4 regions of the Modestobacter lapidis genome follow, and region 2 is predicted to be linked to each of the others. Evidence: predicted binding sites of a transcription regulator. Region 2 holds the regulator's gene; each other region holds the start of a gene.
What was found. Region 2 encodes LexA, which represses DNA repair genes until DNA is damaged. Its sites were predicted from a motif close to TCGAACANNTGTTCGA; they were not measured.
Positions count from the first base shown of each region.

Region 1: the regulator LexA is predicted to act here: its motif matches at 2,022-2,037, upstream of ACYVG5_RS04405 (HNH endonuclease signature motif containing protein).
Region 3: the regulator LexA is predicted to act here: its motif matches at 1,700-1,715, upstream of ACYVG5_RS15235 (DUF222 domain-containing protein).
Region 4: the regulator LexA is predicted to act here: its motif matches at 2,091-2,106, upstream of ACYVG5_RS08330 (DUF6504 family protein).

Region 1 covers NZ_BAAGVS010000002.1:369,229-372,925, reverse strand. Annotated here, with positions in the region: gene ACYVG5_RS04425 (Gfo/Idh/MocA family protein) at 1-476, opposite strand, end outside; gene ACYVG5_RS04420 (DUF5313 family protein) at 611-1,093, opposite strand; gene ACYVG5_RS04415 (MarR family winged helix-turn-helix transcriptional regulator) at 1,157-1,648, opposite strand; gene ACYVG5_RS04410 (dihydrofolate reductase family protein) at 1,696-1,917, shown strand; gene ACYVG5_RS04405 (HNH endonuclease signature motif containing protein) at 2,055-3,254, shown strand; gene ACYVG5_RS04400 (SDR family oxidoreductase) at 3,502-3,697, shown strand, end outside.
Region 2 covers NZ_BAAGVS010000026.1:51,355-55,051, reverse strand. Annotated here, with positions in the region: gene nrdR (transcriptional regulator NrdR) at 1-115, opposite strand, end outside; gene ACYVG5_RS18910 (LysM peptidoglycan-binding domain-containing protein) at 543-1,115, opposite strand; gene lexA (transcriptional repressor LexA) at 1,390-2,199, shown strand; gene ACYVG5_RS18900 (esterase-like activity of phytase family protein) at 2,213-3,277, opposite strand; gene ACYVG5_RS18895 (phosphatase PAP2 family protein) at 3,249-3,697, opposite strand, start outside.
Region 3 covers NZ_BAAGVS010000016.1:57,067-60,763, reverse strand. Annotated here, with positions in the region: gene ACYVG5_RS15250 (AAA domain-containing protein) at 1-81, shown strand, start outside; gene ACYVG5_RS15245 (cold-shock protein) at 117-437, shown strand; gene ACYVG5_RS15240 (HNH endonuclease signature motif containing protein) at 481-945, opposite strand; gene ACYVG5_RS15235 (DUF222 domain-containing protein) at 942-1,682, opposite strand; cyclic di-AMP (ydaO/yuaA leader) riboswitch at 2,147-2,291, shown strand; gene ACYVG5_RS15230 (C40 family peptidase) at 2,308-2,838, shown strand; gene ACYVG5_RS15225 (NUDIX domain-containing protein) at 2,843-3,349, opposite strand; gene ACYVG5_RS15220 (hypothetical protein) at 3,373-3,697, opposite strand, start outside.
Region 4 covers NZ_BAAGVS010000004.1:283,783-287,479, reverse strand. Annotated here, with positions in the region: gene ACYVG5_RS08340 (DNA polymerase III subunit alpha) at 1-1,095, opposite strand, end outside; gene ACYVG5_RS08335 (SAV_6107 family HEPN domain-containing protein) at 1,092-1,661, opposite strand; gene ACYVG5_RS08330 (DUF6504 family protein) at 1,661-1,990, opposite strand; gene ACYVG5_RS08325 (MFS transporter) at 2,332-3,697, shown strand, end outside.

The sequences.
Region 1 (3,697 bases), on a different contig from region 2:
CACCACGGTGCCGCCGGCGTCCGGTCCAGCCAGTGCCCCGTCACCAGCTGCGGTGGGGCGTCCCGCAGCAGCTCCGCGGCGCGGGCGACCAGATCCAGGTGCCGCCAGTGGTAGCCCACCGCGGTCACCACTCCGGTCTCGCGGACACCGCGCGCGACCTCCCGGGCGGTGCCGAGATCGAGGGCCAACGGCTTCTCGACGAAGAAGGGCAGCCGCCGTGCGAGGGCCGCCGTCTCGAGCGGGCCGTGGGCGAACGGCGGGACGCAGAACCACACGGCGTCCAGCTCCTCCGTGTCCAGCAGCGCCGCGCCGTCCGGGTACGCACGGGCCCCGTACCGGGCGGCGACCTCCTCGGCGCGACCGGGGAGGGAGTCGGCCACGGCCACGATCTCCACGTCGTCGAGACCGGACAGCGCACCGAGGTGGCGGCCGGCGATGAAGCCGGTGCCGACGCAGCCGACCCGCAGCCGGCTCATCCCGGCCCACCTCCTCCGGCGCCCGGGGGCGGCGGCCCGGCCTCGCGCAGATCGGACGGCTCGCCGGGGCAGGGGTACGCGCGCACCGGGTCAGCCTGCGCCGAGCTCGACGCCCCCGCCTGGTGGAGCTCAGGTCAGCGCCCCTGGCGGGCGCGGTAGCGGGCCGCCCGCTTCGCTGCGGCGGCACGGCGCTTGTCGGACACCGCAGCGTCGCGGCCCACGGCCGCCCGGTCGCGGACGGCCTGCGCGGTGCCCGCCGGGTAGCCGGCCTTCTTCACCCGGTTCTCGGTCGTCTCGGGCATGTAGGCGATGGAGAAGATGAGACCGAGCAGCAGGCCGCCGAGCGCGGCCATGCCACGGATCCAGAACGGTCCCGGGACGAGAACCAGGACCAGCACGATCGGGACCAGCATCTGCACCGTGGCGCGCAGCACGTGCCGGTAACCCCACGTCGCGGTGGTGGTGTCGTGCAGCACCCACGCGGAGTGGCGTTCGGGCAGGCCGCCGCCGAGGGCATACCAGAACCAGCGGAGCGGGCCGGGCCGGTGCCGCGCCGCCACGTCCCCGTCGTCCTGAGCAGCCGTGTCGGTCGCCATCGCCAGCCTCTCCGTCAGCACATCCCCATGGTGGCCGAGCATCGCTTGGTGCACAAACGATTGGGGCACCAACGGCCTGTGAGGTCAGTCGCCACGTGCGCCGGGCTGACGGTCGAGCGCCTGCTGGGACGCCGCGATCACCTCGGTGAGCGACTGGTGCAGCAGCCGCAGCTCCGCCAGGTCCATCCCCAGCCGGTCGACGATCCCGGCCGGGATGCGCTCGGCCCGCTCGCGCAGCGCCCGCCCGGCGTCGGTCAGCGAGATGGCCAGCGACCGCTCGTCGCGGGGATCGCGCTCCCGGCGGACCAGGCCGGCCGCCTCCAGTCGCTTGACCAGTGGCGAGAGGGTGCCGGGGTCGAGCTGCAGCAGCCGGCTGAGGTCCTTGACCGAGACCGGGCCGTGCTGCCAGAGCGCCAGCATGACCAGGTACTGGGGGTGAGTGAGCCCCATCGGTTCGAGCAACGGCCGGTAGACGGCGACCACGTTGCGAGCCGCCACCGACAGGGCGAAGCAGACCTGCCGCTCCAGCGCCAGGGGATCGGCGTCCAGCAGCTCCGCGGCCTGATCCGACGACATGGGCGAACGGTACCCACGCACCGCCCCCGCGGCGGTGCGGCCAGCTGGTGGACCGGTCCGAGCGCGACGTCGGCCTGGGCGGGCCGGCCCTGGCGGCCGCAGCGCTGCACGCCGGGCTGGTGGACGAGTGCTCGGTGTTCGTCGTCCCGGTGGTGGTGGGCGGCGGCACGCCATGGCTGCCGGCCGGGCTGCGGCTGGATCTCGAGCTGACCGAGGAACGCCGGTTCGGCAGCGGCGTCGTCCTGTTGCGGTACCGCACCCACCGCTGAGCGCGTCTGCCGTCGTCCACTGCGGTTCAGCGGCCGCGGGCGCAACGGAACCCGCCTGTGACCAGCGTTTTCGCCTTGCGACCACAGTCCGCCGGCGATAGACTTCGAACACCAGTTCGAGCGCTGCGGGAGGTGTCATGGGCGAGTTGACCTCGGCCCTGGACGCGCTGGCGGCCGATGACCTGAAGCCGATGTTCGGGCCGCAGCTGCTCGACCGGCTGGGTGAGCTGTTGGTGTTGCAGAACCGGGTGGCGGCGGAGGTGGCCCGCACGGTGCGGGAGTGCGAGCTGACCCAGGCCTCGGAGCACGACGGGTTGAAGACGACGCAGTCCTGGCTGCGCGGGCACGGCCGGCTGTCCTCGGGTGCGGCGTCGCGGCTGGTGCACGCGGGTCGGGCGCTGGAGCACCTGCCCGCGGTCGCGGCGGCCTTCGCCGCGGGTGAGGTGACCGCCGAGGCGGTGGCGGTGGTGGCAAAGGCGGTGCGACCGGACCGGCTGGCGGCGGCCGCCGAGCAGGACATCGACCTGGCCCCGTTCGACCAGGCGTGGGCGATGGTGGCCGCGGAGCAGCCGCACGACCGGCTGATCGAGGTCGTCCAGCTGTACGAGGCCGCCCTCGATCCCGACGGTCCCGAACCCGACCCCACCGAGAGCCGCCGGCTGACCCTGGCCAGGCACGCCGAGGGCGGCTGTGGCCGGTTCGACCTGGACACCGTGGGCTTCGAGAAGGTCCAGGCCGCACTGGAGTCGATCGTGCAGGCCAATCGGCCGAAGGGGGACACCCGCACCCGGGCCCAGCAGAACGCCGACGCCCTGGTCCAGCTGTGCGACAACCAGCTGGCCTCGGGGAACCTGCCCTTCCTGCGCACGGTGAAGCCGCACGTGGTCCTCAACCTCGACGTCGATGACTTCGCCGACCCGGCCACCGGTGCCGGCGCTGCGTCCACCGGCTTCGGAGCGTGCATCTCCGCCGAGCGGGCCCGCTGGCTGGCCTGCGACGGCAGCATCTCCCGGATCGTGATGGGCCCCGACGGCGTCCCGCTGGACCTGGGCCGGGACCACCGCGTGGTCACCCCCGCCCTACGGAAGGCCGTCGAGCGGCGCGACAAGGCCTGCGTGTTCGCCGGCTGCCACGCACCGACCTGGTGGTGCGACGTGCACCACCTCATCCACTGGATCCACGGTGGCGAGACCAACCTGACGAACTCAGCGCTCCTCTGCGAACGGCACCATACGAAGGTGCACCACGGCTTCCGCGTCGAACGACCACCCGACGGCCGATGGCGCACCTACCGCCCCGACGACACCGAGATCATCATCGGCCCACGGCTGCTGTAGCGCGGGCGACAGCCCGCGGTGCCCGGCCGGTGGGACGGCGGGGGCTGCCCGGCGTCCGGGCACGAGTGAGACGAGCTGCACCGTGTCGCCCGGAGGACGGGGACGACGAGCTGCACACCCCTGGCATGCTCACTCGCCGCGCCCCTGGAGGGCGACCGGGCGAAGATGGGATGGCCATGGGCCAGCTGGACGGCAGGGTCGCACCCGGGCGCCCTCGCGGACGAACAGCCGGGCGATGGCGAGGCCGATGCCGCTCTCGCCGCCGGTGATCACCCGCGGTGACGTCGCCGACGTCACCGCCGAGGACGCCGTCCGGACCGCGATCGCGGCGGGGCACGAGACCTTCGGCCGGCACACCACTCCCGACGAGATCGCAGCGGCCGCGCTCTACCTGGCTTCGGACGCCAGCGCGATGGTCACCGCCACGACGTTCGCCATCGACG
Region 2 (3,697 bases):
TGAACCGCCGCCCGCAGCCCGGGCAGGACCGGCGACGCCGGGTGGTGGCGCCCTCGTCGGTCTCCCGCGAGTCGACGACCCGGCTGTCGGGGTTGTGACAGAAGGGGCAACGCAACGGCTCGTCTCCTCTCGCGGCGGGGACCACCTCGGCCAGGGCCGGGGCCGCTCCTGTGGACTCACCCGGGGACATCCGGTGGATGCGAGGGGGAGAACGTGTGGAGCGGGTGTGGACGGGACTTACAACTGTGTAACCACTAGATGTTGTGGTCAGACCGTACGACTGCCCCCACAGGTGTGCAAGCTCTGCGGGGCGTGTCGTGTTCCACCACGACCCGCGGGACCGCCGCACCCCTCGGGTCACAGCTTCCGGGCGCCTGGCGGAGCTCCCGACGGGCCGCTCCGCGGGCCAGCGGTCGAGCCGGCGAACGCCGTCCGAGGGGCGCTCCGGAGTGGCAGCGACCTGGAGTGCAGCGACCCGTATTGCAGCGACCCGGGCAGGGCCGCCCCGGAGTCGCTGTTCGCGGTACCCGGGACAACTGCCGTCAGGGCAGCTGCAGCACCTGGCCGGGCACCAGGATGGTGCCCTCGAGGTCGTTGACCTCCGCGATCGCGTGGACGACGGCCCGGGTGTCCTCCTCCGGCGCCAGGCCCACCGCGATCGACCACAGGGTGTCCCCGGATCGCACGACGATGCTGCTGTCGCCGGCCAGCCGAAGACCGCCGGCCTCGCCGTCGAGCACGGTGGCGGTGACGAGCACGGCGATGACGATGCCCGTGGTGATCGCGAGTCCGGCGACCAGCCGGCGGCCGCGGCGGGTCAGCCGCAGCGGCGGGAACGCCGGCTCGGCGCGGCCGGCCGATCCGGGATCAGCGGCGCCGACCCTCCGCGCACCGGCACAGCCGCCGCGGACCGGCCGGACGACGGCCACCCCCGCGCCGCCTGCGGCCCGACCCCCGGGGCGTACGGCAGTACGGCGCGCGATCACCGGCGCAGCGGCCGGCGGACCACCGATGCGGGCCGCTCCGACCCGCATCGGCAGCGCCGGGTGGCGGGATCGGGACGGGGCCGTCCAGGACCGGCCGACCGGGCCCCCGCTGAGCTGCACACTGGTCATCGGGCTCACTCCCTCCATCGCCGGCATCCGGCACCACGCATCGAACGTCTGTTCGATCCGAACTGTGCGATGTCTACCGCACCCCGCCGACAGGAACACCCCGACACGGCGTCCGCTTCGAACATGTGTTTGAAACGGGGGGCCTCGAGGCGCTACCCTCGTGTCGATCAACGACGGCGCTCTCCGACCCCCGCCCAGCCGGCGGCTCGGCGGGCGCCCGTGGACGAGGGTGCGCAGACGAGCTGCCCGGCGCGCGGCCGGGCGAGGGGGACACATGGCGGTCGACAACGGGACACCGGAGAACGCACCGGGCGCTCCTCGCCGCAAGCGGGCGAGCACGCCGGCGGAGGCCGGCGGCGCGGCCGTCCGCGAGTTCCCCGACCGCGGCGAGGCCGGGGACGGGCTGACCCAGCGTCAGCGGCGGGTGCTGGAGGTCATCCGCGACTCCATCGAGCGACGCGGCTACCCGCCCTCGGTCCGGGAGATCGGCGAGGCCGTGGGGCTGTCCTCGGCGTCCTCGGTGGCCCACCAGCTGTCGGTCCTGCAGCGCAAGGGCTGGCTGCGCCGCGACCCGAACCGGCCGCGGGCGCTCGACGTCCGCCTGCCCGGCGAGGTCCCCGGCGAGGCGCCGGCCACCACGGCCGCGGGCACCGCCGCCGCGCTGGCCGGGTCCGGCGCGGCCAGCGGCACGGACGAGGCGACCGCCCCGGTCCCGACCTATGTCCCACTGGTGGGCCGGATCGCCGCCGGTGGGCCCGTGCTGGCCGAGCAGGCCGTCGAGGACGTGTTCCCGCTCCCCCGCGAGCTGGTCGGCGAAGGCACGCTGTTCATGCTGAAGGTGGCCGGTGACTCGATGGTCGACGCGGCGATCTGCGACGGCGACTGGGTGGTCGTGCGCCAGCAGCCGACGGCGGAGAACGGTGAGATCGTGGCGGCGATGATCGACGGCGAGGCGACCGTCAAGACCTACAAGCGCCGGGACGGCCACGTCTGGCTGCTGCCGCATAACCCGGCGTACCAGCCGATCGCCGGCGACGATGCCACGGTGCTCGGCCGGGTGGTCACGGTTCTGCGCCGGCTCTGAGGCGCGACCCGGATCAGGCGTGCCGGCGCAGCCTGCCCCAGGTCCAGACCACGATCGTGGCCACCACGGCGGCGAGCAGGGCGGCCACGACCGGCGACACCGTGTCGCGCTCGCTCCCCGCAGTGGCCGAGCTGGCCGACGGGTCGGTCGGGGCCGCAGCCGCCGGCGTGGCCGTGCTGTCGAAGGGCACCACGGTCACCACCGACGGGAGCCCCTCGCCGGCCACCACCAGGTCCCGGCTGTTGGCGGCGAAGCTGATCGCCTCGCCCTGCGGCGCCTCGGGCAGCGCCACCCGCACCGGGGCGCCGTGCAGTGCACCGACCACGTCCGAGCCCGTCAGCGGCCAGACGTAGGCGTCGGTGTAGGTACGCAGCGCCAACCGCTGCCCGTCCACGGACACCGCCCCCCCGGTGACCAGCAGCTGCCCGGCCCGGCCGACCGGCCCGCCCGGGGTGCCGGTGAGGGTGAAGCCGAGGTCGGCGACCTTGGTCATCGGCACGGTGGCGCCATCGGCGAGCGGGGCGTCGGGGCGGTAGACGGCGCTGGCACCCAGAACCTCCTTGGTGACCAGGTACGGCGTCCCGTCGGGGGCCAGCAGCAACGCTTCCGCGTCGTGCGGGCCGTCGGGATAGGTGAGCCGGGTCAGCGAACTGGTGCCGTCGGGGCGGAGCCCGATCATCGCCACCGTGGCCCGGTCCTGCCGGTTGTCGCCGGTATCGGCCAGCCACAGGGTGCCGTCGGCGGCGAGGGCGAGGTCCTCGGGGTCGTACGGGTCGACCTGCGCGGAGCGCACCTCGCCGACCGCGCACGTGGCATCGAGAACGTAGACCTCGGCCCGCGAGCCCCCGTCGTTCATCGCGAGCAGCGTGCCCCCGGCGGTGGCGAGGCCGGAGAGCTCGGGCAGCCGCGGATCGCCGATCGAGCACTGGGCGACCGGCGCCGCGTAGGCGCCCTCGGCCGCCTGGGCCGCAACGGGGAGCACCGCCCACATGAGGGCCATCGGGACGACCGCCAGCGCCCGGCCGGCCCGCGCGCTGCCACCGGCCGGGTCAGCCCGGCGTACGCCCTGGTCTGGCATGCGGCCAGCGTGACAGCAGGTGCTCGTCGAGCAGGTGAACCACGCCCAGCAGCAGGATGCCGACCGCCGCGCCGACGACCGCATCGGTGACCCAGTGGAAGTCCAGCGCCACCATGGCCACACCGGTCACCACCGGCCCCAGGAGGCTCAGCACCCAGGCGGCGCGCTGCACCCGCTCCGGCAGCCCGAGCTGCACCACCTGCCAGCGGGCGACGCCCCACATGAGGACGGCGTTGGCGACGTGCCCGGAGGGGTAGCTCGCGCCGTCCCGGTGGAAGAAGGACCCCGGGTAGGCCGGGGCCGTTCGCCCGGCGCCCCACTTGAAGGCGTACACGACCGTCGTCAGCAGGATGAGCGCGAGCAGTACCCGGACCAGCACCAGGGGGAGGGCGGGGCGCCGACGCCAGGCGACCCAGCCGA
Region 3 (3,697 bases), on a different contig from region 2:
CTGGAAGTGGCGCTGGCGCACGCCGTGCGGGCCAGCCGGGTCACCCGGGAGCCGGCGGGCCGGTTGATCAGCGCTGCCTGACCGTTCGGAGCGAGCCGCCCGCGATACTGGGCCGCATGACGTCACGGGCGAAGGTCCGCGTGTGGCATGCCGAGAAGGGATGGGGAGTTCTCGACTCCGCGGACACTCCGGGCGGCTGCTGGGCCCACTTCTCGGCCGTCCTCGTCTCCGGGTACAGGACTCTCGATGCCGGCGGGCCCGTTGAGTTCACCTTCGAGGCCGCCGAGCAGGACGGCTACTCGTTCCGGGCCGTCGACGTGTGGCCTGCTGACCGGACGCCGGTCCGAAGCCACAACGAGGTGCCGGGACCATCCCCTGCCTACCACTCGACACCGACCCTCACCCGCGGAATCGAAGACGAGAATCGCACGCTCTGACCGAGTTACCCACGCATCCGTAGCGGGGCGCGCGCCGGCTCAGCTACCGGCGTGGTCCGATGATGATCTCGGTGTTGTCGGGGCGGTAGGTGCGCCATCGGCCGTCGGGTGGTCGTTCGACGCGGAAGCCGTGGTGGACCTTGGTGTGGTGGCGTTCACAGAGGAGCGCTGAGTTCGTCAGGTTGGTTTCGCCACCGTGGACCCAGTGGATGAGGTGGTGCACATCGCACCACCAGGTCGGTGCGTTGCAGCCGGCGAACACGCAGGCCTTGTCGCGCCGCTCGACGGCCTTCCGTAGGGCGGGGGTGACCACGCGGTGGTCCCGGCCCAGGTCCAGCGGAACGCCGTCGGGACCCATCACGATCCGGGAGATGCTGCCGTCGCAGGCCAGCCACCGGGCCCGCTCGGCGGAGATGCACGCTCCGAAGCCGGTGGACGCAGCGCCGGCACCGGTGGCCGGGTCGGCGAAGTCATCGACGTCGAGGTTGAGGACCACGTGCGGCTTCACCCTCCGCAGGAACGCTGAAAGGACCCGGCCGCCCCCCACCGCTCGCAAGCTCGCGCCGGGCCCCTGCCGCCGGGCCACTGCAACGGCCACCCCCAGGGGCCCGCGCCGAGCTTGCGAGGCGTGGGGAGGGGGCGGTCCTTCGACTTCTCCCCACCGACGGCATCCAGGTAGAACCGGCCGGTGATGCTGCCGTCGGCGTGCTTGGCGATGGCCAGCCGGCGGCCCTCGGTGGGGTCGGGCTCGGGGCCGTCGGGGTCGAGGGCGGCGCAGTAGCGCTGCACGCACCCCCGCAGCGTGTCGAAGGGCTGGGTCGCCGCCGCCAGCGCCAGCGCCGCATCCACCTCCGCCACATCCACACCCTGATCAGCGGCCTCCGCCAACCGCTCGCACGTGGCGACCGGGGCGATCACCGCCACCGCCTCGGCGGTCACCTCACCCGCGGCGAACGCCGCCGCCACCGCCGGCAGCTGCTCCAACACCCGACCCGAGTGCACCAGCCGGGACGCCGCCTGCGAGGACAGCCGCAGGTGACCTCGCCCCCAGGACGCCATCGTCTTCAGCCCGTCGTGCTCGGGCGCCTGGGTCAGCTCGCACTCCCGCACCGTGCGCGCCAGCTCGGCATCGATCCGGTTCCTCACCTGCTGCAACATCGACGCCCGGTCCAGCAGCTGCGGCCCGAACATCGACTTCAGATCATCGGCCGCCAGCGCGTCCAGGGCCGAGGTCAACTCACCCATGACACCTCCCGCAGCGTTCGAACTGATGTTCGAAGTCTATCGCGAGGGTTGTGCCGCCACAAGACGAAAGCCCAGCTCACAACGGTACTACTGTCAGCCGCCAGCCGATCACTCAGGCACCCACGACCACCCCGCCGCCAGGCCACGAGCGATCATCGCGGACCGACCACGTTCTGCGACCGACCGGTGACGGCGGGCTTGGGCACGCCTCACCCGCCGAGATGCACCGTGCAACTTCCGTTCCGCAACCTTCGACTGCCAGGTCACGGGCGTCACGGGATCACCCGAGGTCGGCCCCGGCGAGTCGTCGAACGGACCGGGCAGCAGATCGCTCGAAGCCACGAATCAGTCACTCTGCGTGCCCGTTCACCGGGGCGACCGGTCACCTAACGTCGTCGCGTCCGTCGGGTCCCCAGCCGTCGCCGTCCGTGGCGACAACCCGCCGGACACCGCCGAACCGGGCGTCAGCAGCAGTTCCGAGCTGACCCCGGACCGGGGACCCACCGCAGTACTGGGGTGAAGCGCGACCGGCACGCAGGTGCCGCCGTGCCGGGCGAGTTCCCCGCCCGAACCCGTCAGCTAACTCGGTAGGCGGTTTGCGGAGAACAAGGAGAAACCGTCGTCCATGACGACCATGCGCACGTCCCCTGCTCGTCGTTCCACCCGTCCCGCCCGTCGCGCGGCCATCACCCTGCTCGCCAGTGCCGGGGTGGTGCTCACCCCGCTGACCGCCCAGGCCGCCGCCGGAGCGCCGGCAGCCGCCCCGGCGGCGACCGTCCAGGCGGCGCCGGTCGCCGCACCGAACCACGCGGCCCAGGTGGCCGTCGACACCGCGCTCGCCCAGCAGGGCAAGGCCTACGTGTGGGCCGGCGCGGGCCCGAACGTCTACGACTGCTCGGGCCTGACCCAGTTCGCCTTCCGGGCCGCCGGCATCGACCTGCCGCACTCGTCCCGGATGCAGTCGACGATGGGGACCCCGGTCGCGCGGGCCGACCTGCAGCCCGGTGACCTGATCTTCTTCTACAGCCCGGTCGGCCACGTCGGGATGTACATCGGCAACGGCCTGATGGTGCACGCACCGACCAGTGGGGACGTCGTCCGGACCACCAGCGTCGACGCGATGTGGGGCTACACCACCGCCCGTCGCCTGGTCTGACTCCTCACCTGCCCGGCTCCGGCGTCCCCGCGGGGGCGCCGGAGCCGGGCAGGTGCTCGAGCAGCCGGTCGAGGAAGGGCACCTGGCCCCGGACGAGCCGGCGCCGCGCCTCGTCCACCGGGAACCAGGCCGACCGGTCGATCTCCGGGAACTCCTGCAGCCGCCCGGAGCGGGGCGGCCACTCGATCGTGAACGTGTTGCTCCGGGAGGCGGCTGCGTCGAGGTCGCCCGCCGCCGCCCACACGGTGAGCAGCTTGCCGCTGGTCACGCGCACCTGGCCGAGGGGCACCAGGTCGGTGGCCGGGACCGGCGAGCCGAGCTCCTCCTCGAACTCGCGGCGGGCCACGTCGAGGGGTTCGTCGTCCGGGCCGTGCTCGCCCTTCGGGATCGACCACGAACCCTCGTCCTTGCGGGCCCAGAACGGCCCACCCATGTGCCCGAGCAGGACCTCGCACCCCGAGCCGGGGCTCAGCCGGTAGAGCAGGATCCCGGCACTCGTCCTGGCAGGCACGACTGCATCTTCGACGGTGGCGATCAGTCGCCGACGTAGGCGCTGACGCCGAAGTGCTGCTCGCCGTTCTCGTCCTCCTGGACGAGCACGGTGTAGGCCTGCCCGCCGACGATCGCGGCGCAGGTGTCTCCGTCGCACTCGACGGTCTCCAGGGCGGCTCCCTGCGCGGCGACCGTCTCGGCGAAGGCGGCCTCGGTGTCGGCGTTGCGGTCGTCCTGCGCCGCGCGGAAGTAGACGAGCCCGGTGACCGCCACGGCAGCGACGATGACGGCGGTCAGCAGCGTGATGAGCAACGTGGTGTGCCGGGTGATCCAGCCGGGCTCGGCGTCCTCGACGGACACGGGGCCG
Region 4 (3,697 bases), on a different contig from region 2:
GGCCGAGGGCGTCATCCCGCGCCGGCCGAACCCGGCCTCGCAACGGGCCCGCAGCACCTGCGCCGGGCCCATCCCCCGCTCCGCCCCGGTGGTGACCACGTCCAGCTCTGGATAGCGGACCGTGCCGATGCCCAGGTCGGCCCGGATATCGACGGCGCACTGCTCGGCGACCCGGGCGGTGGTGGCCAGCAGCTCCAGCGCGGCGTCGCGGTCGGGGCCGGTGAGCTCCTCGGCGAGCGCGGCCATCTCCTTGCCCGACTTCAGGTACCCCTCCGCGGTGCGCCGGTCGACGTGCTGCTGCCCCAGCGGAACCAGCCGGCGGGCGGCGTCCAGGACGTCGGCGGTGGGCGCGTCGAGGGCGTCGACGTAGCGCACCGCGTTGGTCAGCACCGCCGGGACGCCGGACTCGGCGGCGAGCCGCAGCATCGCCTGGGCCCGGGACCGGTCGCCCCGCCCCCGGTGGTGGACGACCTCGAGCACCAGCCCACCCGGGCCGAACACCTCGCGCCAGGCAGCCAGCCGGGCGTGCGCCAGGTCCGTCCGCCCGGCGGTCAGCGCCCGGCCGACCGAGGACTCCGGGCCCAGCACCGCCAGCAGCCCGGGAGCGTGTTCCGCGGTGCGGGGAAGCGAGCTGACCGGCTCACCCCGGGTACCGCCCAGGTGGGTGGCGCTGGTCAGCCGGCACAGCGACGCCCAGCCGGCGCCGTCGCGGGCCAGGAAGGTGGCCCGGGGGAACCGGGGATCGACGCCGGCCCCGCCGCGGGCCGGGGACCGGCGCCCGGAGGGATGGGTGGCTCGGCGCAGTTCGACCGAGGAGATCCGGCCCGGCCGCCCCGATCCCGACCGGTCCTGGTCCCCGGGCTCGCCGCCGGCGGCCGGGTCGACGGCGAGGTCGACGCCGAACAGCGGCCGGATGCCCGCTGCCCGGCAGGCCAGCGCGAACTTGACCGTGCCGTAGAGGCCGTCGCGGTCGGTGAGGGCCAGGGCCCCCATGCCGTGCTCGGCCGCGCGGGCGACCAGGTCGGCGGGGTGGTTGGCGCCGTAGCGCATCGAGTAGCCGGAGGCGACATGGAGGTGGACGAAGGGATCGGTCATGCCCGGCTGGTCCCGGGCGGGCGCTGACCGGCGCGCTGCCCCGGGCGCTGGCCGGCGCTGCCCGACCGGCCGCTGGCGCGCGGCCGCCCGGCCGGCGCCCCGGCCGGCGGCTCGGCCACCGGCCGGCTGATCGTGGCCTCGACCACCGCCAGGAAGGTGCCGGCGTCGCGCACCAGGTCGTCGGCCTCCCGCTCGGTGACCGCGGAGGAGAGCCCGGCCTCGGCCGCGGCCCGCTTGGCCGCCCCCGCGGCGAAGAACGTCGCCCACTCACCCAGCTCGGGGGCGACCTGGGCGATGAGCACCCAGGCGCTGCGCGGCCGGCGGCGGCCCTGCTCGGGGCGGGTGCGGGTGGCCAGCACGGCGGCCGCGCCGCGCAGCGCCGCGAGGTGGGCGGTGGCGTAGCGCCACCCCGGATCGGGGCAGCAGGCGGCCTCGGCCAGGCCGCGGTGGGCCTGACCGAGCAGCTGGGCGGCCGCCGTGGACAACGGCGGCAGCAGCGGCAGCTGCTCGGGGCCGGCCGCGCGGATCGCCGCGGGACGGTGGGCGGTGGCGTGCAGGGCGGCCATCAGTCGTGCACCCGCACGAGCAGCCACTGGTTGGCCGTGGGCTCCCACGAGAGGTCGAACACCCCGGCGAAGCTCGTCCGGGACCGGCCGGCCCGGACCGCCTCCACCCGCCACACCTGGCGGGTGGCCACCAGCTCCGCCGATGCCCCACCCCGCCCGACAGCCGGGTCGGGCTGCCACCAGGGGGCGGTCTCCACCCAGGAGTCGAGCACCTCCCCGACGACGTAGCGGCCCTGCCCGCGCCAGAACCGGGCCGGCCCCTGTTCCCCCTGCTCCACCTGGACCTCTTCACCGACGTGTCCACCAGCTCCGACGAGCACCCGGCTCATGACAGACTCCGCAACTCTCGCCCCCCACCGGCGTCCCGTCCGACCCGGCAGGGGGAAGCGCCACGCGGGCGGCCCGGGCCGATGGACGGTCCATCGGTGTTCGAACAGATGTTCGAACACCGATGAGTAGACCCGACCCCGTCGAGGGCGTCAAGCGCAACGCGGCGTGTTCCGGACATGCCGGTACAGCCACTGCACCGACCGCGCCGCAGCGCGATAACGGCTTGCCCGGACGTCCGGGGGAAGGATCAACTGACTTCCCCGCTGCCGCCCTCCACCCCCGCGGGCGGGCAGCGGCCACCCCGACCACCACGGATCCGACCCGTCCGGAGGAGCGTCCCGTGCCGGCTCTCCCCCGCGCGCTGTTCCCGCTGCAGCACCCCGGGTACCGGCGGCTGGCCGTCGCCCTCGTCCTGTCGCTCAGCTCCGCGGGGCTCTACCTGCTGGCCGTGGTCTGGCAGGTGATCGAACTCGGCGGCGGTCCGGCGGCGCTGTCGCTGGTCAGCACCGGCCTGGCCGTCGGCATGCTGCTCACCGCGCTGCTCGGCGGCGCGCTGGCCGATCGGATCCCGCAGCGGCGCATCCTGCTCGCCGTCGCCGTCGCCGAGCTCGTCGCGACGTCGACGGTGGCCGCCCTGTCGCTGACCGGCCTCCTGCAGCTGTGGCACCTGACCGCCGCGTCCCTGCTCGTCGGGCTGGCCCAGGGGCTGTACTTCCCGGCGTACTCGGCGCTGGTCCCGGCGCTGCTGCCCGCCGAGCAGCTGCTGGCGGCCAACGGGCTGGAGGGGTTCCTCCGCCCTCTGCTGCTGCAGGCCGCCGGGCCGGCGGCAGCCGGGGCGATCGTCGCGGCCACCTCCCCGGGCGTGGCCCTGCTCGCGACCGCGGTGGCCGCTCTGGGCGCCGTCCTCGCGCTGCTCCGCCTGCCGGCGACCCCACTGCGTCGCGACCTCGCCGCGGAGGCCGCAGCGGCCGAGGCCGCCGGCGGGACGGCACGGCACCCTGCCATCGCGGTGCTCGTCGACGTCCGGGCGGGCTTCGCCTACATGGTCAGGACGCCCTGGCTGCTCGCCACGTTGCTGTTCGCCTCGGTGCTCGTGCTGCTGGTGATGGGCCCGCTGGAGGTGCTCACCCCGTTCGCCATCCGCGACCAGACCGGGGGCGGGCCGGCCGACCACGCGCTGGTGCTGACCGCGTTCGGCATCGCCGGGGCCGTGGGCTCCCTCGTCGTCGCCTCGCGCCGACTGCCCCGTCGCTACCTCACCGTGATGATCATGCTGTGGGGCGCGGGCTGCCTGCCGCTGGCGGTGTTCGGGGTGGCGACGCAGCTGTGGGTGATGGTGGCTGCGGCGGCCGTGGTCGGCGCCACCTTCCAGGGCGCCACCGTCATCTGGGGCACCCTGCTGCAGCGCCGCGTTCCCCCGGCCATGCTGGGCCGCGTCTCCAGCCTGGACTTCTTCGTCTCCCTGGCGTTCATGCCGGTGTCCATGGCGCTCGCCGGGCCGGTGAGCGCGCTGATCGGCATGCCGGCCACCTTCCTGCTGGCCGGCCTGGTGCCCACGGCCCTGGCCGTCCTCGCGATCGCCGCCGCCCGGTTGCGCACCGACGAGATCGTCCACCCGCTCGACGCCCTTCCCGGCGACCTCACCACGACAGCACCACCCGACGGGGCTGCGGGCCGGGCTCTGGCTGCCGGTGACCACGCCACCA